Regions from separate parts of the Microbulbifer agarilyticus genome, predicted to be linked through region 2. Evidence: predicted binding sites of a transcription regulator. Region 2 holds the regulator's gene; each other region holds the start of a gene.
What was found. Region 2 encodes sigma-54, which starts transcription at its own class of promoters, with help from an activator protein. Its sites were predicted from a motif close to TGGCACANNNNTTGCNNT; they were not measured.

Region 1 (7,774 bases), 2.0 Mb from region 2:
TTCCAGAGGCTCTCGCCGATAGTCCACCTCGATATGCGCATCCATACCGAGCGCACGACTTAAAAAGGTGCGATCCGGGCCGAGTGCACGGCTGTGATCTCGAGTCAGGCACTCCAGATTACCGTCACGTAACCGGTAAATACGCGAGTCACCGATATGGATTAGGTGCGCGGTAGACCCCTTCAAAATCACCGCAGAAAAAGTGGTTAGCCAGCCGCGCTGTACCTCGTCGGCGCCACCACTTTGTCGATACAGCCAGCTATTTAGGGCATGAAGCACCCGCGCACTGGCCTGTTTTACCGACCAGGAGTCCGGCGTGCTGTAGTAGTCGGAAATAAAACCGCTGATTGCTGCCCGCGCTGCCGCACCGCCTGCCTCGGCACTACCAACCCCATCGGCGATTGCCGCTATGGAGCCGCGATAGCGCAAATCGCTACCGGTAGCCCGGTATGCGGCCACGGCGTCGTCATTGTAAGCGCGCAGCCCGCACTCGGTCGCAGTGGCGAACTCTAGGTTTTCGGAATTGGAGGCTTTTTGATCCGAGTCTGACACAGTAGTGGTTTCGCAGGTGTGGTTCAAAGTGGTCCTCTCAGTATCGGCAGGGCTGAGATTTATGCGATAAGCGGTGTGCCGGAATCCGTTTTCGGGACTGTCTGCGAGAGGGATCTCGCGGACAAGCCCCCAGGGACGGGCTCACGGCGTGTCTCGAAAATGGATTCCGGCACGCCGCGCCACAAAACTACCTAAGTGGTTACCCCATTACCTGAATTAAGCAACGTCGATCAGTGAAACGCTACCATCCGGCATAACCTCGGCCATCTGACCTTCTGGCTCTTCAAGGAATAGCAGGGTAACAAAGCCCAGTACCGCGGTACCAGCAATCACCAGGAAGAAGGTCTGGTAAGACACCATGCTCAGCACGGTCAGGTAGAACACCGCACCCACATTGCCGTAAGCACCCGTCATACCAGCGATCTGGCCGGTCAGGCGACGTTTGATCAGCGGTACCACCGCAAACACCGCACCTTCACCGGACTGAACAAAGAAAGAGCACGCCATCGCCGCAGCTACTGCCAGATACAGCGGCCATTCAGCGTCGATCATACTCATGGTCAGATAGCCCAGCGCCAGGCCCGCAGTCAAAATCAGCAGCGTGCTCTTACGACCAAAGCGGTCACTGATCAGGCCGCCGGCAGGGCGGGACATCAGGTTCATAAACGCATATGCGGAAGCCAACAGGCCAGCTTTTACCGGATCGAGAGTGAAAGTTTCGGAGAAGAACAGCGGCAGCATGGAAACAACCGCCAGCTCGGAACCAAAAGTCGCGAAGTAAAGAATGTTCAGAACCGCAACCTGCTTGAACTGATAGCGATGGATCGGCTCTGGCAGTTTTACGAAAATCTCTTTGTTGATGTCGTAACACTTCTTCGCATCAAACGCATACAGAGCGGCGAGAGCCACGTAAATCACAATAGCGACAGATTGCGCCAGCATACCGACACCGGACGGGGACAATTTCCAGGTAAGCAGTGCCAGTGCCGCATACATAGGCACTTTCATGATCAGCAGCAGTACGAAATCCGCAGGGCTGGAAACTTCCATGCCGCCAATTTTTTTCGGCTTGAAGTAGGTACCACCTTTGGGGGTGTCGGTCACGGAGCGGTAGTAAATCACACTGTAAACCAGCGCAATCGCACCAGTCAGACCCACCGCGTAACGCCAGCCGTCGTCGCCGCCAAACAGCAGTGCGATGGTTGGCAGACTCATAGCCGCGGCAGCAGAGCCGAAGTTACCCCAGCCGCCATAGATACCTTCCGCAGTGCCCAGCTGTTTGGCTGGGAACCACTCGGAAACCATGCGAATGCCAACTACGAAACCGGCGCCAATGAAGCCCAGCAGGAAGCGGCCAATCGCCGCCGCGGTAAAGCTGTCGGCCAGCGCGAAAATAAAGCAGGGGATACTGCCGATTGCCAGCAGCAGAGAATACGTCAGCCGCGGACCGTACTTGTCCGTCAACATACCGATAATCACGCGCGCAGGAATGGTTAGCGCGACGTTCAGGATCAGCAGGGTTTTTACCTGTTCCGAAGTGAGCGACAGACTGTCGGCAATTGCCATCAATAGTGGTGCATGGTTGAACCAGGCAAAGAAGGTAATAAAGAAGGCAATCCAGGTGAGGTGCAGTACCCGGATTTTTCCCTTAAAGGAAAATAGGTTTAAGGAGTCACTGGACATAATGTTATCCCGTTAGTTTGTGTTCTGAATCTGTCGGCTTGCTCGGCAAGGCTCCAAACGGCGGGCATAAAAAAAGCCCACGGGGCACCCTGGCTGCCGCCGGTGGACTTCGCTGTCCTACTGATAAGTGTCAACAAGTTAAAGTAAGCATCACCTGCGAGGTTCTCTACCATGCAGGTGGCTCTGCTTGTGGTTAATTACGATTTAGCTACTCAATAACTACGTAATAGCTATTCAATAACTGTGCCATGGTTGTGCGTAAACCGGGTCGCAGGCCGAAACTGGTGCGCTGTGTTGCAAAAAAATGGCGCATTGGACGCGAAACCTGACCGATAACGCGCGGTAATGTTCCAGCGCTAGTTACTTGTGAGCGGTTGAGGGGCGCAGCCAGATATCGGCCTCGCCCCGTTTTGGTGTGCTTTGAGTGGGGTGGTGCACGATTGTGCACCGAGGGTGGGCGTGTGCGGATTTCACTTTAGGGCTGAATAGGGCGGAAGACGCTAATAGCTTGTGTGTGGCTTCGGTGCTCAAGACTTGGGAGTACGGGACTTGGGCGAATGCCTCTCGCGCAAGCGGAGGTAGTCGAGGGTTTGCTGGTAGAGGTCGGAGTCGAAGAGCTCCGCAGTATCGGTATCAACCGGCGCGATCTCGTTACACAGGGAAAGCAACTCGCGTGCTTTTTGCGGGGATGGGCGCCCGTGATCTGTCTGTGGGTGGGCGAACAAATGCCAGCCTGTATTCTGCTCGGGAGGCATGTCCTTTTTACGATACAGCTGATCGTTCAGGGACACTGCTACTACGTCATCAGGAAGATTGAGGTATTCCGGACGCGCCAGAATTCCCGCTGCGTCACGACGGTTGGTGCGATCGCTGAGCCATCCGCACGCTTCCAGTAGTGCAGCGCGCAACGCCATATGGGTGGCGGGATTTGCTTCGTGCCAGCTGCGTGTAACCGCGAGTACTTTTTCTGGCATTGCGGGCATCAGGGCGTTGTTCGGGGTGGCGATAACCCCGATACCTTCCTGGGCGGCAAAGGTGTTCCAGGGTTCGCCAACGCAGAAACCATCAATATCCCCACGGCGCAGGTGGTCCACCATTTGCTCCGGTGGCAAGACCTGTAGGCGTACATCGGTGTTGGGGTTAATCCCGGCACTGCTTAACCAATGGCGTAGCTGCAGGGTGTGACTGGCAAACGGATACACGCTGGCAAACGTGAGCGGTGCTGCATCCGATGCTTGTTCGTCAACAAACTGCTTCAGCGCCGTACCTACGCCATCCGCATCGTCAGATTGTGGGTTTAACTTGCTGTAGAGGTCGCTGGATAAGGTAATCCCATTGCCATTACAGCTGAGGATCAGGCCGCTGAGCAGCTCTTCTTCGCAGTTTGGCAGGGTTTGCTTGAGGGTGAGCGGCATGGGCGCAAGCATCGCGGCTGCGTCCGCGGCACCGCCGATGAGCTTATCCCGCAATGTGGCCCAGGACGTTTCCCGCTTTAATGTCACTTGCAGCCCATGCTGCTCAAATAGTCCGAGCTCATGGGCGATGATCAGTGGGGCGCTATCTGTCAGACGCAGATAGAGCAGTTTGAGTTTTGGCTTTTCGACTTGCAGGCTGCTCACGGTATTACTCTCGGCAATCTTTAAAATTCTGTGTCAAATCTCGCTATCTGGCCGGTGTTTGCAGATGCGTGACGATTTGTTCGGCGACATTGCGCATGGTGGAGTTGCTGTTCATCGCCAGGGTGCGCAGGGTCTGATGGGCGGCCTGCTCGCTGATATTTTTGCGGGCCATTAATAGCCCCTTGGCTCGCTCAATAATTTTGCGTTCGTCCAGCTGTTGCTGGGTGCGCTCCAGAGACTGCCGCAGCTGCTGATAGCTGCGGAACTGTGCCATGGCGATTTCGATGGCCGGCGCGACGCGTTCCGCAGAAAGGCCTTCCGCCATATAGGCACTGACACCGGCGTCCACCGCGCTACTGATGAAATCTGCGCCACCGCGGGCTGAGAACATCGCCACCGGCGTAGGGTTGTGCTGGTTGATTACGGAGAGGCTTTCAAGAATGTCCCGGTCGGGAGATTCGATATCGATCAACACGATATCTGGGCGGTGTTTTTCTACCTGATATAGGAGGCCTTCGGCGCTGGAAAGCTGCGCTAACAGGTTGTATCCGGCAGCGGTGAGCTGCTCGGACACCATGGTCGCGCGCTCGGTCTGGTCATCGACCAGTAAAATGCTGATTGGGGTGCTCGTCATCGCTCTATTAAAACTTCAATTCGAACTGCAGCCAGAATTTGTCCGTATCGCTGCTGAAGGTGTCAGCGTCGTAGGTGGCGTATTTGGCGAGCAGGTCGATATTTTTTGTTATGGCATAGGTCGCCACCAGGTCGAGTTCGTTACCGTACTCGCGGCTGAAGCGATCGCTATAGAATTTATGCAAAGTTGCTGCAAACTTAATGCCAGAAATAACCACTGAGCCGCCAGCATAGTAGTCGCGGATGCCGTCGACGGGTGTGGTCAGGAATTTGTCTGCATAGCCCTGGAACTTGTGCAGCGTGGCCAGCGGGGTTTGAAATGCCCACTGATCATCACCGGTGAGCCACTCGGTACCGACAAATCCGGCAAACTTGTATTTCTGTTCTGGCTTGGTGCCGAACTCCGCGTTGTAGTACTCCGCGCGGTAATCGTAGGGGTTGCGTCCGGTATCGCTCTGGGTGGCTGCACGCAGGTGCCAGCGGAAGGTTTCGCAGTCCACACTCCACTTGAAGCCGGCGGTGACGCTCGCTAATTCGTCAAATTCGTGGAAATCGAGGCTATAGAAAAAGCCGCTGAGGGTTTGATTTGGACGTACCTTGTATTTTAGTCGCAGCGCGTTTACCGGCCCGCCAATGTCTCCGTCGGCACCATCCGGGCCGAAGATCCGGTTGACGTTCCAGGAATAGAAGTAGTCACCTGTGAACCGGTCGTCGAATGCCCACTCACCGCGTAACGCATCGTATGTCTGTTCGTTCTGGCGCCAGCCAACGCCGCCAATAAAGCGCTGATCGTCAAAATTAATACGCTGTCTGCCCAGGGTGAGTAGGTTCTTGTTGTGCTTGTAGCTCAGCTGAACGCGGTTCACCTCGCTGTATTCCGGGTCGGCAATGACCGGGTACTGGGTGCGTCCGTTCTCTGTGTTGTTGAATTTCTCGCTACTGATGTAGGTGACATTGTCGCCTTCCAGCAAGAACTCCCAGCCATCCCAGCGGGCACTGGTCCAGGTCGCGCGGCTGCGCAGAGTACCGGCAGTGGCATGATTGGGAAAAGAAACTTCGCGCACATGCTCGTAGCGAGGGCGAAAATTGAGGTCGAAGGTACTGTTGCGAATCATGTCCCCGGGCATTTGGGCAATGTTTTCTTCCGCACCAGCGGCAGTTGTCGCACTAAATAGCAGCGCAGCCCCGAGAGCAGCTTTGCTGAGCTGAAGGTATATGGCGGTAGTCTGGTCTGCACATGGGCTGGCAACCATGGACATCTCCCTGGATATTCGCGTGCAATAGAAAAGGCCCGGCGGCACGGATTGTGCGGCCGGGCCTCAGTGCCACTGGCATCTGGTCAATCAAAACTCGTACCAATGGGTGCAAATTTAGTAGAGCGTGTGCTTTATATGGGAGATTCAGTATCGATTCGTCGCCTTCTGGCGCGGGATTGCGCTCTAGTGGTGCAAATGGCGATGATGCGCAGTGAGTACACCATTGGTTGCGTCATCATTTGGATAAATATGGTTTGGTGTGGCTCGGTATGGTGCGCAGATGGGCGTTCGCGCGGCAATATGGTGCAGAGCTCGGAGTGCACCGGGAGGGTCCTTTTGGGCTACATTTTCTAAAGATGGAATATGCGAAGCTAATTTGCGGTAATTTTGCTGTATGGTTTCGCCATTCACCGAACGTGGCAAGCTGGTGCCACGGGGTTCAAGTGTCAGGATGCAGTAATAAATGACATCGCCATCAGGTCATCATTCAACGCCGAGTACTCGGGTGTGCCCGGTTGTTCTCGCTGGCGGACTCTCAAGTCGTATGGGGCGGGACAAGGCACTGCTAAAATTATCCAATGGGCGGACACTGCTCGAGCAGGCGAAGCATCAGCTGGAGCAGGTTCAAGTGCCCGAGGGCATGGAGATGATGGCGCCGCTGGTGAGTGGGCGTCGCCCTGGCGGCATTCCTGACCAGGTAGAAGCTGCTGGTCCGCTCGGGGGGCTCCAGGCCATTGATCAGCATTTACGTCAGTGGGAGCTTGCCTGCGATGCACTGCTGGTGGTGCCAGTGGATATGCCACTGGTGTCGTCGGCCCTACTGGAGCAGCTGTGTGTGGCTGGGCAGACCGTAGAGCAGGCGGTGTGCTTCGGTGACTACTTTCTACCGTGCTGGCTTCCTCTGGGCGCGCGCAGCCGCAAGTACCTGGGTGCTGCAGCCGCAGGGAATGCGATCGCTTCGGTGCGGGCGCTGTTTGGTTTTGTTGGCTGTGTGCAACTGCCTGCCCCGGAGGGTGATTGGCACCTGAATCTGAATCGGCCGGAGGATTACAGCCTACTGCAGGGGTAGCACAAAGATTGGTGCTGTTTTCAGAATGGTGCTAACCCGTCAGCGGACCGTGGGGGTGTATTCGAATTGAGGTATTTGTATTCGAATGTTGGTACGAGACTCGAGCTTTGCCCTTAATTTTAAGAGCGGTAAGTTACTTCGGCGGCTGTTTGCGATCATCTTTGCTATCGCGGCCGCTGTCGCCCTGTCCAGTTGCGGCGAGCGCACCCCGAAGGTGCTGCGCATCGCGGTAGACGCCAGCTTTCAACCGGCGCTTGAGGCATTGCGGCCATCTTTCGAACAGCATTGCCGTTGCCGCCTGGTGATCACCGCCGGCGCCAGCGGCCTGCTTTACAGTGAGATTCGCGCTGGCGATGCTGAACACCCTTTCGATCTGTTTCTCTCTGCCGATATGGCGCGCCCGGTGCTGCTGGAGAAAGCGGGACTGACCGTTCCTGCCAGTCGTCAGACCTATGCGCGCGGACAGCTGGCGGTGTGGGCCAGCGCCAAGATCTCCACCAACAAGTCCTCGGGCTTCTCTACCCTTGCTGCACTGGCGTCACAGGGCGCTTCCGGTGCGACACTCACCCCTCGCCAGCTCATCCTGTTATTGGGGCGCGGCAAACACAAGTTGGTCGTGGCGGACCCGCAGCTCGCCCCCGACGGGGATGCGGCGGTCAAGATGTTAAAGAAACTGCGATTGTGGCCGAGGGTAAAGAACCGCGTGGTGTACGCGGGGCATTCGGGGCACGCTCAGATCATGTTGCACCAGGGCGAGGGTGATCTGGGGTTGATCCCTTACGGTCAGGCTCTGGCATCTGGGCGCCGTGCGCAGTTTATGCGTATCCCCTATCAGTTCCACCCGCCGCTGGACCAGCAGCTGGTAATTTTGCGGGGTACCCGGCAGCGCAACCTGGCCATTCGCTTCCTGCAATATTTGCGCTCAGACCCGGTGCAGGCGCAATTGCTCCCTTTAGGATTTT
Region 2 (7,774 bases):
TGTCGATCGCGACGGCAATACCCTGTCTGCCGAACGCATCGACTATGACCTCAACAGCGAGCAGATGCAGGCTCAGGGCCAGTCCGAGAAGAAGCGCGTCGAGATGATCTGGAAGCCGGAGGCCAAGCCAGCTCAGGATGGGCAATAACGCCCCTCTTACATCGACAAGATCACGAAAAAAAAATTCAAACAGCGCGCAGCGCTGACAGCGGAATTAAGCAATGCCCACGCTCAAGGCACTACACCTCGCCAAGCAATACAAAAAGCGCAAAGTTGTTCAGGATGTGTCCGTCAGCGTATCCAGCGGGCAGATTGTAGGCCTGCTCGGCCCCAATGGCGCGGGTAAAACCACCTGTTTTTATATGATTGCGGGCTTGGTACAGGCCGACGCGGGCCAGGTTTTGATCGATGATGAGGACATTACCGGCCTCTCCATGCACGGTCGCGCCCGCAAGGGTATTGGCTACCTGCCACAGGAAGCCTCGGTATTCCGGCGCCTGTCGGTACAAGACAACATCATGGCAATTCTGGAGACCCGCAAAGACCTCGACCGCACGCAGCGCAAAGAGCAACTCGAGTCATTGCTGGAAGAGTTCCATATCACGCATATTCGCGAGAGCCTCGGCATGGCACTCTCCGGCGGTGAACGCCGCCGAGTGGAAATAGCGCGCGCACTCGCGACAAACCCTGCATTCGTACTGCTGGACGAACCCTTTGCCGGTGTTGACCCGATCTCCGTCGCCGATATCCAGCAAATCATTCGCCACCTGCGGGATCGCGATATCGGCGTCCTGATCACCGACCACAATGTGCGCGAGACCCTCGACATCTGCGAAATCGCCTACATCGTCAGCGAAGGTCACATCATCGCCTCTGGCAACCCCAGAGACGTCGCCGAAAACAAACGAGTGAAAGATGTGTACCTGGGCCATCAGTTCACGATTTGAGCCTTTTTCAGAAAAGCTTTCCAGAAACCGTGAAAAATAGAGATTTTGATCACGGGAATACACGCTTAACCGGAAGGCGTGACTTTTTCGGCATACTTATTGCTTAACTTGCCCCTTGTCTTCCTACCCTCCCCGGGGTAGTCTGCAGGAAATGAGCCTTATCCCGCCGCCAAAGGAATAAAATTCTTTTCGGTAGGTCATCGCCAGATTTTTCTGCCGGCAAACCTCTATGAAGCAGTCACTCCAGTTAAAACTCGGCACGCAGCTGACAATGACCCCCCAGCTGCAGCAGGCTATTCGCCTGCTGCAATTGTCGACGCTGGATCTGCAACAGGAAATTCAATCCGCACTGGACAGCAACCCGCTGCTCGAGTCAGATTTTGACGAGCACGCCGGCGAGTCCCACCAAGACCAGAACACCCCAGCCCAGCAAGCCGAAGAACGCACCGAGAGCGCACCAGAGCCCCAGGCAGAATCCACCGCCGAGGGGGACTGGAGCAGCGACATCCCCGACGAATTGCCGGTAGATACCCGCTGGGATGACATTTACTCCGGTGGCACCAGCAGCGGGTCGGCGGAAACGGAAGAGTACGCGCTGGAGCAGCGCAACGCGGTCTCCGAAAGCCTGCAGGATCACCTGCTGTGGCAACTGAACCTCACACCACTCACCGACTCGGACAAGCAGATCGGCGAGGCACTCATTGACGCCATCGCCCCGAACGGCTTTCTCGATACCAGCGTGGAAGAATTGGCGGAATCCCTCGAAGTGGATACCGATGAAGTAACCGCGGTCCTCAAGACGATTCAACAGCTTGAACCCGTTGGCTGTGGCGCCCGCGACCTGCGTGAAAGCCTGATCCTGCAGTTGCGTCAGCTACCCGAGGGGACCCCCTGGCTGGAACAGGCGCTGACCGTAGTCGGCCAGCACCTCGATCTGCTGGGCAAACGCGATTTTCGCCAGCTAAGCCGACGCACCCGCCTCAATGAAACACAGCTTGGTGAAGTGATGCGCCTGATTCAGACGCTCACCCCCTACCCCGGTGAAGTCTTTGGCGGCGAGGAGCCACAGTATGTGGTGCCGGACGTCATCGTCACTCGCAAGCAGGATCGCTGGGTAGTGGAGCTAAACCCGGAAACCACCCCCAAGCTGCGCATCAACGACACCTACGCCTCGCTGATCAAGCGAGCTGACAACTCCAGCGAAAACAACTACCTGCGGGACAACCTGCAAGAAGCCCGCTGGTTCCTGAAGAGCCTACAGAGCCGCCACGAGACACTGCTCAAAGTGGCCAGCAGCATCGTGGAAAAACAACAGGGCTTTTTCGAGCAGGGTCCCGAAGCCATGAAACCCATGGTGCTGGCGAATATTGCCGAGACCATCGGCATGCACGAGTCCACCATCTCGCGGGTGACCACCCAGAAGTACATGCTCACCCCCCGGGGCGTATTCGAACTCAAGTATTTCTTCTCCAGCCACGTGAGCACCGACTCCGGTGAAGACGCCTCATCCACCGCCATTCGCGCGCTGATTCGCAAGCTGATCGATGGCGAGCAGCCGCGTAAACCACTATCCGATAACAAGATCACCCAGGAACTGGACTCCCAGGGCATCAAAGTCGCAAGACGCACTGTGGCCAAGTACCGGGAATCCATGGGTATCCCCTCTTCGAGCGAGCGTAAGAGACTGGTCTAACCAAACCGGTCATTTTTCAGCGAAAACTTGCCTCGCATACTGACTACTTCGAGCCCTGAAAGCAGTATTCCGCACAACCAATAGCCCTGCGCCGAGTGTATCCTTCCATTCTGACGCACTTCCTAGTAGGGTTGCCGCCCTGAGCGGGGGTGCGACAGGATTCGTGTTGTACCCAATAAGGAGAAATCCATGCAGATCAATATCAGTGGTCACCATGTAGAAGTTACTCCGGCCATTCGCGATTACTGCCTGACCAAACTGGACAAGCTCTCCCGCCACAACGACCTCGTCAACAATGCACAGGTCACTCTGTCTGTCGACAAACTCACTCAGAAAGCCGAGGCCTTAGTGCACGTAAACGGCAACAAGGATATTTTTGCCGACTCGGAATCTGACGATATGTACGCAGCGATCGATTCGCTCACGGACAAGCTCGACCGTCAGCTGCTGAAACACAAAGAGAAGTTACGCAGTCACCGCTAGTCTCAGTACTTGGAGTACCCAAGAGCAACGGCTGACTTGCACCGCTAGATCATCTGTACGTTATGACATTGGAAGCATTACTCTCTCCCCGCCTGAGTCTTTGCCACCTGGCTGGGAGTAGCAAGAAGAAGCTGTTGCTCAATATCGCCCAGGCGATCTCTGAACAGTTCCCCGAGCTGGATGCCGACACGGTATTCAGTCAGCTGGTCGCCCGTGAACGACTGGGATCCACCGGTATTGGCGAAGGGGTCGCCATCCCCCACTGCCGCCTGCCCGGCTGCGAAAAGCCGATCGGAGTGCTGTGCACCACCTCCCCTGCGGTAGACTTCGATGCCATCGACCGGCAGCCCGTGGACCTGTTGTTTGCGCTGCTCGTCCCCGACGATTCAGAGCAGGAGCACCTCGATACCCTGGCGGAAATTGCCGCGCTATTCAGCGACAGCCGGGTGCGGGAAAAATTACGTGACGCCACCACCAGCGACGAGCTCTACGCGCTGGCCATTAACAGCGCTGCAGCGGCATAAATTTCCACCCCGCTACCGGGGGTGACTGCTTTATACTGGCACGGTTCGCCACCGCTACACCAAAACCGGTGCCAGCCAACCAGCAAGGAGCGCGACAGCAATGCGATTGGTCATTATCAGCGGCCGTTCGGGTTCAGGAAAAAGTTCTGCCCTACAGCTGCTGGAAGACGTTGGCTTCAACTGTATCGACAACCTTCCCACCAGCCTGGTGCCGGACCTGCTGCGCCGCGTTAGCCAGCAGCCGCCGGAGGAAAACACCCAGCTAGCACTGGGCATTGATGCGCGCACCCTGTGGCAGGATGTGGCCCAGGCCCCCAAGATCATTGACGACCTGCGCGCAAATGGCGTGGACTGCGATGTGGTTTATCTGGACGCGCGCTCACCGGTCCTGGTACAGCGCTTTAGCGAGACTCGCCGCAAGCATCCATTGAGCGACAGCCATACCCATCTGCTGGAAGCACTCAATCGCGAGAAAGAGATCCTCGCGCCACTCGCTGCCATGGCCGACCTGGTGATCGATACCAGCAATCTCAGCCTGCACCAGCTGCGAGACCAGATTAAGACCCGTGTCGTGGGCAAGGACTCACCGGGCATGGCGGTACTGTTTCAGTCCTTCGGTTTCAAGCACGGGGTACCCGTGGATGCGGATCTGGTGTTTGATCTGCGCTGTCTGCCCAACCCCTACTGGGTACCCGAGTTGCGCGAGAAGACCGGCAAAGACCCCGAGGTCGCCGAGTTTCTCCGCTCCCATCAGGAAACCGAGGATATGCAGCGAGATATCACCGCGTATCTGGAGCGCTGGCTGCCCTCCTACCAGCAGAGCAACCGCAGCTATACCTCCGTCTCGATCGGTTGCACCGGCGGCAGGCACCGCTCCGTGTATATGGTGGAAGCTCTCGCCAGGCATTTCGCCGAGACCTTTGAAAATATTCAGATACGCCACCGGGAACAGCAGAAAAACCGGGACTGAATCCCCCAGGAAACGCCCCGCTACCCGCACCGATAACCAGAAGAACAGCGCCCATGCAAAAAAGCCGGATCACCATCATCAACAAGCTCGGACTGCACGCCCGTGCCGCCAGTAAGTTTGCCCAAACCAGCGCCCGTTTTTCCTCTGAGGTGAAGGTGCACTGCCAGGGCAAGGCGGTAGATGGCAAGAGCGTGATGGCGTTGATGTTGCTGGCCGCCGGCAAGGGCATCGAGCTGGAACTGGAAGTCATCGGCCGCGACGAAGACGCCGCGCACAAAGCCATTTGCGCACTGATCAACGACCGCTTCGGTGAGGGTGAGTAAGCGCAGGGCCTGATCGCCATACACGCCGCCAAACGCGGCACACGCGCAACACCACCAGCTAGCAGGAAACACCGTGGTTAATCCCACCACCAATACGGACTTTACCTTCCGCGCGCAAAAGCAGCTCGGCGAGCTATATGCGGCGCTGGATAGCGGCACCGGCCGGGAAGTACAGCAGATGCTGGCATCCCTGTCGCCGCAGAGTATTGCCCAACTGCTGGAAAGTTCGCCCCCGCACATTCGCCAGGTCCTGTGGAAACTCATCGACCAGGACGTGGAAGGGGAAGTCCTGCAAGAGCTCCCCGACGAGGTACAAAGCCAGATTCTTTCCACCATGGATACCAAGGAAATGGTAACCATCATGGAGGGGCTGAATGCGGATGACGTCGCCGATATTCTGCAGCAGCTGCCGGAGCGGGTGATGGCAGAGGTGCTCTCGGCGATGAGCGAGAGCGACCGCAAGCGTGTGGAAAGCGTCCTCGCCTACGACGAGGAAACGGCCGGCGGCCTGATGGACACGGAGATCGTGTCCGTGCGCCCCAACCTTACCCTCGACGTGGTTTTGCGCTATCTGCGCCGGCACGACCAACTCCCCGAGTCCACCGACAACCTGTTTGTGGTAACCCGCAAAGACCGCTTTATCGGCCTGCTGCCACTGACCAAGCTGTTAACCACCGATCCGTCCGTCACCGTGCGCGAAGTTATGGTGACCGATGTGGACCCGATTCCCGCAGATATGCCCGACGATGAAGTGGCGCGGCTGTTTACCAAATACGACTGGGTAACCGCGCCAGTGGTGGATGAACACAAGCGCCTGCTCGGGCGCATCACCATCGATGACGTGGTGGATGTGATCCGCGAAGATGCAGACCACTCGCTGATGAGCCTCGCTGGTCTCGACGAAGAAGAAGACACCTTCGCCACCGTCGCCCGCACCGCCCCCCGCCGCGCCATCTGGCTCGGTGTCAATCTGCTCACAGCGCTGCTGGCGTCCTGGGTCATCAACCTGTTTCAGGGCACCATCGACAAGGTGGTGGCCCTGGCGGTGCTGATGCCCATTGTCGCCAGTATGGGGGGGGTTGCCGGCAGCCAGACGCTTACGGTGGTGATCCGCGGCATGGCCCTCGGCCAGATAGGCAAAAGCAACCTGGGATGGCTATTGTCTAGGGAGCTGGCCAGCGGGGCGCTGAATGCCATCTTGTGGTCCACAGTCCTCGGCGCCATCACTGCGCTGTGGTTTGGGGATCACCGCATTGCCTGGATTATTATTGCCGCCATGGTCATCAACCTGATTACCGCCGCCCTCGCCGGCGCTATCTTGCCGGTGACGCTCCGCGCCATGCGCATAGACCCGGCGCTAGCCGGCGGTGTGGCACTGACCACGGTGACCGATGTGGTAGGATTCATGTCCTTCCTCGGTCTCGCTACCTTGTATTTCGCCTGATGCCGCTCCTGCCGTGGAGCGCCAAATTTCTTGAGATGTTTTATGCACAATTCCGACGACTTTGACTCACACGATGAATTTGACGAGGACCTGCCGAAGAGCAAGACCCAGCTCAAACAGGAAATGCATGAACTCCAGACACTGGGCAAGCAGTTAACCGAGTTGAACGCGGCCAAGCTTGCGGAAGTGCCGATGGATGCCGAGCTCACAGACGCCATCGACACCATGCACCGCATCAAGTCACGCGAAGCCCGCCGCCGGCAACTGCAGTTTATTGGCAAACTGATGCGCAATGCCGATGTAGAGGCAATCCGGGCCGTGCTGGAAAAGCACAAAGAGCAGGATCATCAACACCTGCGCTTTGACCGCATGGCGGAAGACTGGCGCCAGCGACTGCTGGAGCAAGGCAAAGATGCCCAGAGCGCCTTCTTTGACGCCTACCCCAGTGTAGACCACCAGCAGTTACGCGCCCTGATTCGCGAATCAAATAAAGAAATCGCCAATAAAAAAGCGCCCACCAATCAACGCAAACTGTTTCGCTACCTGCGCGATTTTTTTATGCAGAACGACTAACAGCCGGTCGCTCTCCAGCGCTTATCAATAGCGAGCACTTATCCACATTTCCGCACGCGGGCCCAGCGCCCGCATTCACCAGCGCCTTACCAAGGCCTCACCAGTACACTCGACAATTCCTGGGCAACGATTTCAATCACCCGCGGATTTTGTGGCACCCAGCGGTGCAAGCTGACCGGCACCTGGTAGGTTTCTCCCAGTGGCAGGCGGGAACTGGTGTAAGGCACGATGGTGGTATCGTAGGGCGTCCAGATGGAGACCGGCGCAGTGCACTCCAGTAATCCCGAATCGCTATTGAGGTCACCCAGGAAATCGCTGCCGATGCGCAGCTGACGCCCGCCTTTGTAGGGCAGGAAGTGCGCCCAGGCACTGCCAAAATGTGGGCTGGAGAGGGAAATAAATTTGTGTACCCTGTCCGCGCCACCCAAGCGCTGCAGGTAATAGCGCGCAACAATGCCTCCCATACTGAACCCCACCAGCGCACAGGTTTCCCCCTGACGGGTTACCTCTTCCACCAGATCGCGCAGCTGCAGGGCCATAGGCTCCATGCCGTGCCAACCACTGTTGGTTTTCAGTTTGACATTGTGCGTGGTGAATCCCGCCAAATTCAGGGCATGCTGCATCCTGAGCATCGAGTTGCCCCGGTCAAAGATGCCCGGAATCAGTATTGCTACGCGACTTTTTCGCACTTCCTCACCACCCACAGGTCAGCCAACCTACTGCTGCGTATCCCATAAGGTTAGAAGGCTGATGCTGTGAGCGAAAACAATTCGGGCCCGGGGATTCACATCCACGGGCCCGAAACTCAACCAATCAA
Region 3 (7,774 bases), 1.7 Mb from region 2:
GCAGTGGGCGACACCACAAACCTACACACTATTGGATAGTGCCGGAGCGCTGCAGGATGACGCAAAACAGAAGCTCCTCGTCTCACTGCAAATTTGGCTGCAACGCGATCCCGCGGCTGGCAACAAATTAAAGCTGGATGGACTCAAAAAAACAATGTCAGTAGTATTTCTTGAGCGACGGGATGCTACGACTTGCTTGCTAAAACTAGTGGACGATGATGGACCGGCAGGAGAAGAAATCCTGCGCGAAAAGCTCACGCTTACCAAGCGCGAGTCAGAAGTCCTGTTTTGGATTGCCAATGGCAAAACCAATCGGGAGATAGGTGAGATCCTTGAGGTGAGCCCGCGTACCGTCAACAAGCATCTGGAGGGCATATTTTCAAAATTGGGTGTTGAGAACCGGACCGCCGCGGCAGGCATTGCCATACGCACTTTGAATCCGGACTCGTAATCGCAGCCGGTTAGTCTTCTGACTTTTCCTGCTTGTTACTACTTTTTCTCAACAAAAACACTGCTACGGCGCTAACTGCCAGTGCCATCGCAACCCACAATGCATGATGCAGGTCGTGCACCACACCAGATGGAGCATGCCCTTCGTGAGCATGCACAATAAGACTTATGGACATAGCTATCCATATCGCCACTAACTTTAAAATCAACTGCATTTTCATACGACTTTCTTCCTAACAGTTTTCTCAAATCGTTAACTAATCACTACTTTCTCAATCCAACTTCTACATCAGGATCCTTCTGGCTTTGTGGAGTTTGCTTAACTAAGTAATCTCTGGAATCGCTTTTTCCTCCAACATCCCCTCGCGCACAATAAAGTGAATAATATCCTTTAACCCCTGCTGCGCTTTCAGGTTCGAAAACACAAATGGGCGCTCGCCACGCATTTTTTTGGCATCCCGATCCATTACCTCTAGCGACGCGCCCACTAGCGGTGCGAGATCAATCTTATTGATCATCAGAAGATCCGAGCGGGTAATACCGGGGCCACCCTTGCGAGGAATCTTGTCACCGGCGGAAACATCGATGACGTAAATAGTGAGATCCGACAACTCCGGGCTAAACGTAGCGCTGAGATTGTCACCACCGCTCTCCACAAATACGACATCCAGCGCGCCATGACGGGCAATCAATTCATCAATTGCGGCAAGGTTCATGGAAGCATCTTCCCGGATAGCTGTATGGGGGCAACCACCGGTTTCCACACCAATAATTCGGTCCGCGTCCAGCGCTTCATGCCGAGTGAGAAACTGTGCGTCTTCCTGTGTGTAAATATCATTGGTTACTACAGCAATCTGGTAGTGGTTGCGCATCGCGGCACACAGTTCCCGCAATAATGCGGTTTTACCCGAGCCTACCGGCCCGCCAATTCCAACACGTAGGGTTTGTTTTTTTTGTGAAGTCATGGTTATCCCCGAATTACTTTTGAGATTTTTAAGACCGGAACAGGCGGCTGTATTGGGTTTCATGACGGGCACTGGCAATCGCCAGCATTGGCAGGCCAGCACCAAGGTCATGGTCCTCAAGTTGTCGCGCTCGTTGTATCGCTGTCGGCACTTCCCGCTGCAGCTCGCCAATCAACTGTTGCGCCTGAGTCTGCCCAAGAGGTACCAGCTTGGTCGCGGCGGCGACCTGGTTTTCAAGCCAGGACCACACAAACCCCAGCATGGCCGCCTCCTCGTTGAGTTGCCAGTGATACGCCGCAACAGCAAAGGCTGCGACAAAGCTGACATCACCATCCAAATGCGTTTGCACAATATCCAGCTGTGTCAGCAGACGCATCAACGCCGCACCTGTTGCAGTATCCGTGAGTCGTAATTCGCGGGTTTCACGACATGCCAGGGTGTACTGATTCCAATATGCGAGTTCGTGGTTTTCTCCCGCTGCTGCGCCGTCCACCTGTAACGCTCTATGGCAGCGCAGTAGCAGCGGGCAATCTACGCCTGCGATGGATTCCAGCAGCTGCACCGACAGCCATTCACGGGCACCGGCGAGGTCGGTTACCCAACCAGCCTCTACAGCGAATTCCAATCCTTGTGAAAACGCATAGCCGCCTACCGGCAGGCTCGCACTGGATAGCTGCAGTAAACGCAGTAGTGCCGTATCAGTGGTGGTGATGCTCATGGGCTGCGTCAGCATTATTCGAGTGGCCATGGGAATGGTCGTGGGAATGGCTGTGAGAGCTAGCGTGCCCGTGGCCGCCACTGTAGGCACCGGATTCGGGTACGAATACCGCGCACTCACTTTCTAACGTCAACCCCAGTAGTCCGAGCATCTCTTCCAACACATGATCCGGGGTAATACGTAACCAACGCTCACCATCCGCACTAGCAATCTGCAGCTTTACGTGACGATTGCCCAGGTGGTAGCAAGCGCGGCTAAACGTCTGCCAGTCCGCTGCGTAGGCGGTTGTTACTGGTTCGTCCGCGCCCACCACCTGAATGTTCTTGCCACATTCACTCTGCAAGATTTCGCCTACCAACAGCGGCTTGCCGCGCTCCAAAAAAATTCGAATTTCGTGGCCGCCTAGTGTAGTTGCACGCAGCCGCCCGCGGTCACGCTGCAGATGGTCGAGAACAACCTGCTCCGTTACAGCTACGTCGGTTCGAATTCCGAGCCGTTGATATACATCCAATTTCACACAGATCTCCTTTGGAATCAGAACAGGCAATAGCGTTGCGCCAGGGGGAGTTCTGTGGCGGGTTCGCAGGTAAGTAGCTCGCCATCGGCACGCACTTCATAGGTTTGCGGGTCCACACTCACATCTGGCTGCCAGTCGTTTAGCAACATATCTTTCTTGCGTACGCTGCGGGTGTTTTTACATGGCGCAAGCGTACGTGCGAGCCCGAGCTTTCTCCCGAGATCACGTTCCATCGCAATTTGTGAAACAAACGTTAGAGAGGTCTTTGCTGCAGCAATACCGTACGCACCGAACATCGGACGGTAGTGCACCGGCTGCGGTGTAGGGATTGACGCGTTTGGATCCCCCATTGGGGCTGCGGCGATCATGCCACCTTTGATAATCATGGATGGCTTGATGCCGAAAAAGGCCGGCTTCCACAACACCAGGTCCGCCAGCTTTCCCTTTTCGATGGAACCGACTTCATGGGCAATACCATGGGTGATGGCGGGATTGATGGTGTATTTAGCTATGTAACGACGCGCGCGAAAATTATCTGCACCAGCGGCATCGCCGGAACGATCTTCCTGCAGCGTTCCCCGCTGGACTTTCATTTTGTGTGCGGTTTGCCAGGTGCGCGTAATGACCTCGCCCACACGCCCCATCGCCTGTGAATCGGATGCAATCATGCTGAAAGCACCCAGATCGTGGAACAGGTCTTCCGCGGCGATTGTTTCCTTGCGAATACGCGAATCAGCAAAAGCGATGTCTTCCGGAATACTGGTATCCAGATGGTGGCATACCATCAGCATATCCAGATGCTCATCGACGGTATTAATCGTGTATGGCCGTGTAGGGTTGGTCGACGAGGGCAGGACATTGGCCGAAGCACAGGCCTTGATAATATCCGGTGCATGACCACCACCGGCGCCCTCCGTGTGGTAGGTGTGAATCGCGCGCCCCTTGAACGCCTCCAGCGTGTCATCAACAAAGCCGGATTCATTCAGGGTGTCGGTGTGTATTGCCACCTGCACATCGTATTTTTCTGCAACGCTCAGACAACAATCGATCGCCGCCGGGGTAGTCCCCCAGTCTTCGTGCAATTTGAGCCCACAAGCCCCGGCTTCGACTTGCTCTTCGATGGCCTTTGGCAAACTGCCATTACCTTTGCCGAGGAAGCCAAAATTCATTGGCAGGCTGTCGGTGGCCTGCAGCATTTTTCCAATATTCCAAGGGCCGGGTGTGCACGTTGTGGCATTGGTTCCGGTAGCGGGGCCGGTACCCCCACCAATCATGGTGGTGACACCCGACATCAACGCTTCCTCCACCTGCTGTGGACAAATAAAGTGAATGTGCGCATCGATGGCACCTGCGGTAAGAATTGAACCCTCACCGGCAATAATTTCCGTCCCGGGGCCAATGACAATATCAACCGCCTCCTGCACATCGGGATTACCGGCTTTACCAACAGCGGTAATTCGGCCGTTTTTCACCGATACATCGGCCTTTACCACGCCCCAGTGGTCGAGAATCAGTGCATTGGTAATCACCAGATCGGGCGTTTCCTCACACGAACGCTGACTCTGTCCCATTCCGTCACGAATAACTTTGCCACCGCCAAATTTCACTTCGTCGCCGTAGCGAGTGAAATCTTTTTCCACCTGCAGCCACAGTTCGGTGTCGCCAAGACGAACCCGGTCACCGGTGGTTGGGCCGAACATCTGTGCATAACTTTCCCGATCCATTTGGCTCATGGCTCGCATACCTCCTCAGCATCGAGTGCACCCATGACCTCACCGCGGAATCCATACACTTTGCGAGCACCTGCATAGGCCACCAGCTCCACTTCGCGCCCTTGGCCGGGTTCAAACCGAACCGCCGTCCCGGATGCAATATTCAAGTGAAAACCACGGGCACGTTCGCGCTCGAATCGCAGCGCGGGGTTTACCTCGTAAAAGTGATAGTGAGAGCCGACCTGCACAGGCCGATCACCGGTGTTTTCTACACGCAGGGTCCGTGTTTCACGCCCTGGATTAAGCTGAATATCGCCTCTGTCTGCGGCGACCTGAATTTCTCCGGGAATCATCTTGCTGCCTCCGCGTTAGCTGATGGGGTTATGCACCGTCACGAGTTTGGTTCCATCGGGGAAGGTAGCCTCTACCTGTACTTCGTGTACCAGATCGGCGACACCTTCCATCACCTGATCTGCGCGCAAGATTTCACGGCCAAAACCCATTAGCTCCGCGACACTTTTTCCATCGCGTGCGCCTTCAATAATTTCCATTGAAATCAATGCCACCGCTTCCGGGTAATTCAACTTCAAGCCACGAGCGAGACGTCGCTCGGCCAATAGTGCGGCGGTAAACACCAGTAATTTATCTTTTTCTCTGGGCAATAATTCCATGGAAAACCCGCAATTATTTTATTGATTTCATGTGCGCCAAATCCTCGGTGCACAGGCACTGCGCCCGAGTAGCTGCGGACGCATGTAGCACCACGTTTGGCTCAACAATTCACGTACTTCAAATGCACAACGCCCCAGCACGCGCACCACCAGCATATTGGCCACAAGGGTGACTCCGCCAAGGCCGTGCGTATTGCCACGCATTAAAATCCGGCGGCATTCCGCCATCGCATCATCGCAAACCGCCTCGGGAAAGGGCCCCATTACCATCATCCCGTTTACCGGAAAATTACTCAGCCCGGCTTTGCAGCGCAGTATGTCAACCGCGGGGTCCCCCAAACGCAGCGAGTCCAGCAGCAACGGCATACCATCCAGAAAAATTTCCAGACGTTGATGCAATCGACTCTTGTGAAACGATTCTCCTCGGGCTGGCAACCCCAGTGACGTCACCTCCCACCCCGCAAATAGCGCTCCCGGTTCCAGGTTCACGCGGGTGTGCATGGAGCCATTGGCACCGGGATAAGCGATGTTCTCCAGAGGCAACCACTCAAGACTCGCGCCAGCGGCAATTTGCAACAGGGTGTTTTGCCGCTGTAACAGTCCGTCACCGCGTGCCCTGTACACACGCCCGGCACCGGTTGTGGTCACCAATGCCCGCGCGCGCTCTGCGACGGTTATACGGACATCCAGTTGATCCCCGGAAACCAGGCCACCCGGAGGGTGCAGCAGATATATGTGAGCCAGATCCCGTCCTTCGGGAAAGAACGGTTTCTGTACATACAGCGGACCCCGATGATGATTCCTTGCCAGGCGACAACCCCGCGCATCATGCTCAAATACCAGTTCCAGTCCTGCCAACCAGCGACCCGCACTACTTCCCGCACTATCGGAGCAACCAAGGCCTTCTGAACTTCGTAATGTAGCGAGCTGATTCATCAAAGACGTACATGCAAGGCAGCCCACGACTGCCGTCGATTGGTTGGATTAGAGGACAATGGAAGCAAGAATTGTGGAACGACGGTATGCGTCAATTGACGTAGTTAAGTGCCGCCGACTCCGGCAACCCCAAACTGCGGGAAATTCGATACACTTTGATGCCACCCACCTTGCAAGGAGCACTCCATGGCCCTGACTCCATCCACCATGATTCCCCTCGGCACCCCCATGCCGGCATTCGCGCTACCCAACGCGGATGGAAAGGCGGTCGACAGCAATGCACTTGATGAAAAGCCGCTGGTAGTGATGTTTATCTGCAACCACTGCCCGTTCGTAAAGCACATCGCAGATGGGCTGGCTGCGTTTGGCAAGGACGCGGTGGCCAAGGGCGTTAACGTTGTGGCCATCAACAGTAATGACTTCGCCAGCTACCCGGCGGACAGCCCGGCCAAAATGCGTGAAGAGATCGCATTGCGGGGATATGAATTTGAATATTTGGTGGACGAGGATCAGTCCGTGGCCAAGGCATTTGACGCAGCCTGCACGCCGGACTTTTTTCTGTTCGACCGAGACAGGAAGCTCGCGTACCGCGGACAGTTTGATGACAGCCGCCCGGGCAACGATGCGCCGGTCAATGGTAAGGATTTACACGCTGCAGTGAATGCGGTGTTGGCGGGGGAGAAACCTGCAGACGATCAGGTGGCGTCGATTGGCTGCAACATTAAGTGGAAGTAATTGGTGACAGAATGTTCCCGGTATTGCCTCGGTATTGACACCGGGAACATTCTAAAGACGCATTCCAGTGCTAAGCGGCGCTCTTCAGGAACGCCAGCATCCAGCGCGCTACCGCGCTCTCATGAATGTCATTGTGCAGAGATTCCTTGCCCTTCTCGACCATATCTTCGCCGAATACTTCTTTACGCAATTCCATCAAGCCCTTGGAGTATGGCTTGGTGAATTCCGGATGCGCCTGCATGGTAAGCATGTGCCCACCGACTTGCAGCATCGCATAGGGGCAGAAGTCGCTGGAGGCAATCACTTTGGTCTCTGGCGGTAGTGCCACCACCTGGTCCTGGTGGCTGACCAGCAGGCTGAATTGCGGCTGCGGTTCCACCATCCACGCTGGCGTCTCCTGCACTTCGTAGCTGTGCACCCCGACACCCCAGCCATTTTCTGACTTGCGCGCCTCACCACCCAGAGCGTGGGCAATAATCTGGTGACCAAAGCAGATGCCCAGGGTCGGCTTCTCACGGCGGCGCAACTCGCGCACAAACTCCATCAGCGGCGCAATCCACGGCTGATCGTCGTAGACCCCGGTTTTACTGCCGGTAATCAGGTAGGCATCGACTTCGTCGATATCCGCCGGGTATTCACCGTGCTGCACCTCGTAGGTGACAAACTCCAGCGCGTCATCCTCACGCTTCAGCAGCGCCGCAAACATCTCCGGGTACTCACCGAATTCGGCCACCAGCTGCGGGCGCACATCGTCCGTTTTAAGAACACCAATCTTCATTACTTCACCCATATACAGGCCAATTACCAACCAGGATCATTTTTGTGATCACATTATTGCCGCAGTGCACGCCGGCCACAAGCCCAGATCCAAATGTCACCCAATCAAACGCAAGAAAGTTTCTCCATTCGACAGACAGCTAGACTGAAAGTGTCGTGCAAAATGGCAATGCCGGACTGCATTGTCGCACCGCTAGGAAGTTCAAGGAGCGATCTTATGAAGAAACTCAGTCTGGCCGCCGCATTCCTCGCCGCCACCCTCGCCAGCAGCCACTGCCTGGCCGATCTGGAGC

Region 1: a site for sigma-54 is predicted at 2,467-2,484, ahead of Mag101_RS03740 (NarK family nitrate/nitrite MFS transporter). Genes of this name have one in related genera too.
Region 3: a site for sigma-54 is predicted at 6,031-6,048, ahead of Mag101_RS02755 (urease accessory protein UreD). Genes of this name have one in related genera too.

What each region holds. Positions count from the first base shown of each region.
Region 1 is NZ_CP019650.1:904,139-911,912, forward strand. Features, by position in the region: gene Mag101_RS03735 (bifunctional protein-serine/threonine kinase/phosphatase) at 1-552, opposite strand, end outside; gene Mag101_RS03740 (NarK family nitrate/nitrite MFS transporter) at 769-2,235, opposite strand; gene Mag101_RS03745 (CmpA/NrtA family ABC transporter substrate-binding protein) at 2,763-3,854, opposite strand; gene Mag101_RS03750 (ANTAR domain-containing response regulator) at 3,898-4,488, opposite strand; gene Mag101_RS03755 (hypothetical protein) at 4,496-5,740, opposite strand; gene mobA (molybdenum cofactor guanylyltransferase) at 6,207-6,812, shown strand; gene modA (molybdate ABC transporter substrate-binding protein) at 6,898-7,774, shown strand, end outside.
Region 2 is NZ_CP019650.1:3,206,024-3,213,797, forward strand. Features, by position in the region: gene lptA (lipopolysaccharide transport periplasmic protein LptA) at 1-148, shown strand, start outside; gene lptB (LPS export ABC transporter ATP-binding protein) at 222-947, shown strand; gene Mag101_RS13415 (RNA polymerase factor sigma-54) at 1,177-2,640, shown strand; gene hpf (ribosome hibernation-promoting factor, HPF/YfiA family) at 2,830-3,123, shown strand; gene ptsN (PTS IIA-like nitrogen regulatory protein PtsN) at 3,186-3,647, shown strand; gene rapZ (RNase adapter RapZ) at 3,748-4,617, shown strand; gene Mag101_RS13435 (HPr family phosphocarrier protein) at 4,671-4,940, shown strand; gene mgtE (magnesium transporter) at 5,014-6,384, shown strand; gene yjgA (ribosome biogenesis factor YjgA) at 6,427-6,957, shown strand; gene Mag101_RS13450 (alpha/beta fold hydrolase) at 7,044-7,646, opposite strand.
Region 3 is NZ_CP019650.1:666,863-674,636, reverse strand. Features, by position in the region: gene Mag101_RS02795 (response regulator transcription factor) at 1-451, shown strand, start outside; gene Mag101_RS02790 (hypothetical protein) at 462-671, opposite strand; gene ureG (urease accessory protein UreG) at 774-1,415, opposite strand; gene Mag101_RS02780 (urease accessory protein UreF) at 1,444-2,163, opposite strand; gene Mag101_RS02775 (urease accessory protein UreE) at 2,114-2,650, opposite strand; gene ureC (urease subunit alpha) at 2,668-4,383, opposite strand; gene Mag101_RS02765 (urease subunit beta) at 4,380-4,715, opposite strand; gene Mag101_RS02760 (urease subunit gamma) at 4,731-5,033, opposite strand; gene Mag101_RS02755 (urease accessory protein UreD) at 5,061-5,969, opposite strand; gene Mag101_RS02750 (thioredoxin family protein) at 6,156-6,704, shown strand; gene Mag101_RS02745 (glutamine amidotransferase-related protein) at 6,775-7,482, opposite strand; gene Mag101_RS02740 (OmpW/AlkL family protein) at 7,699-7,774, shown strand, end outside.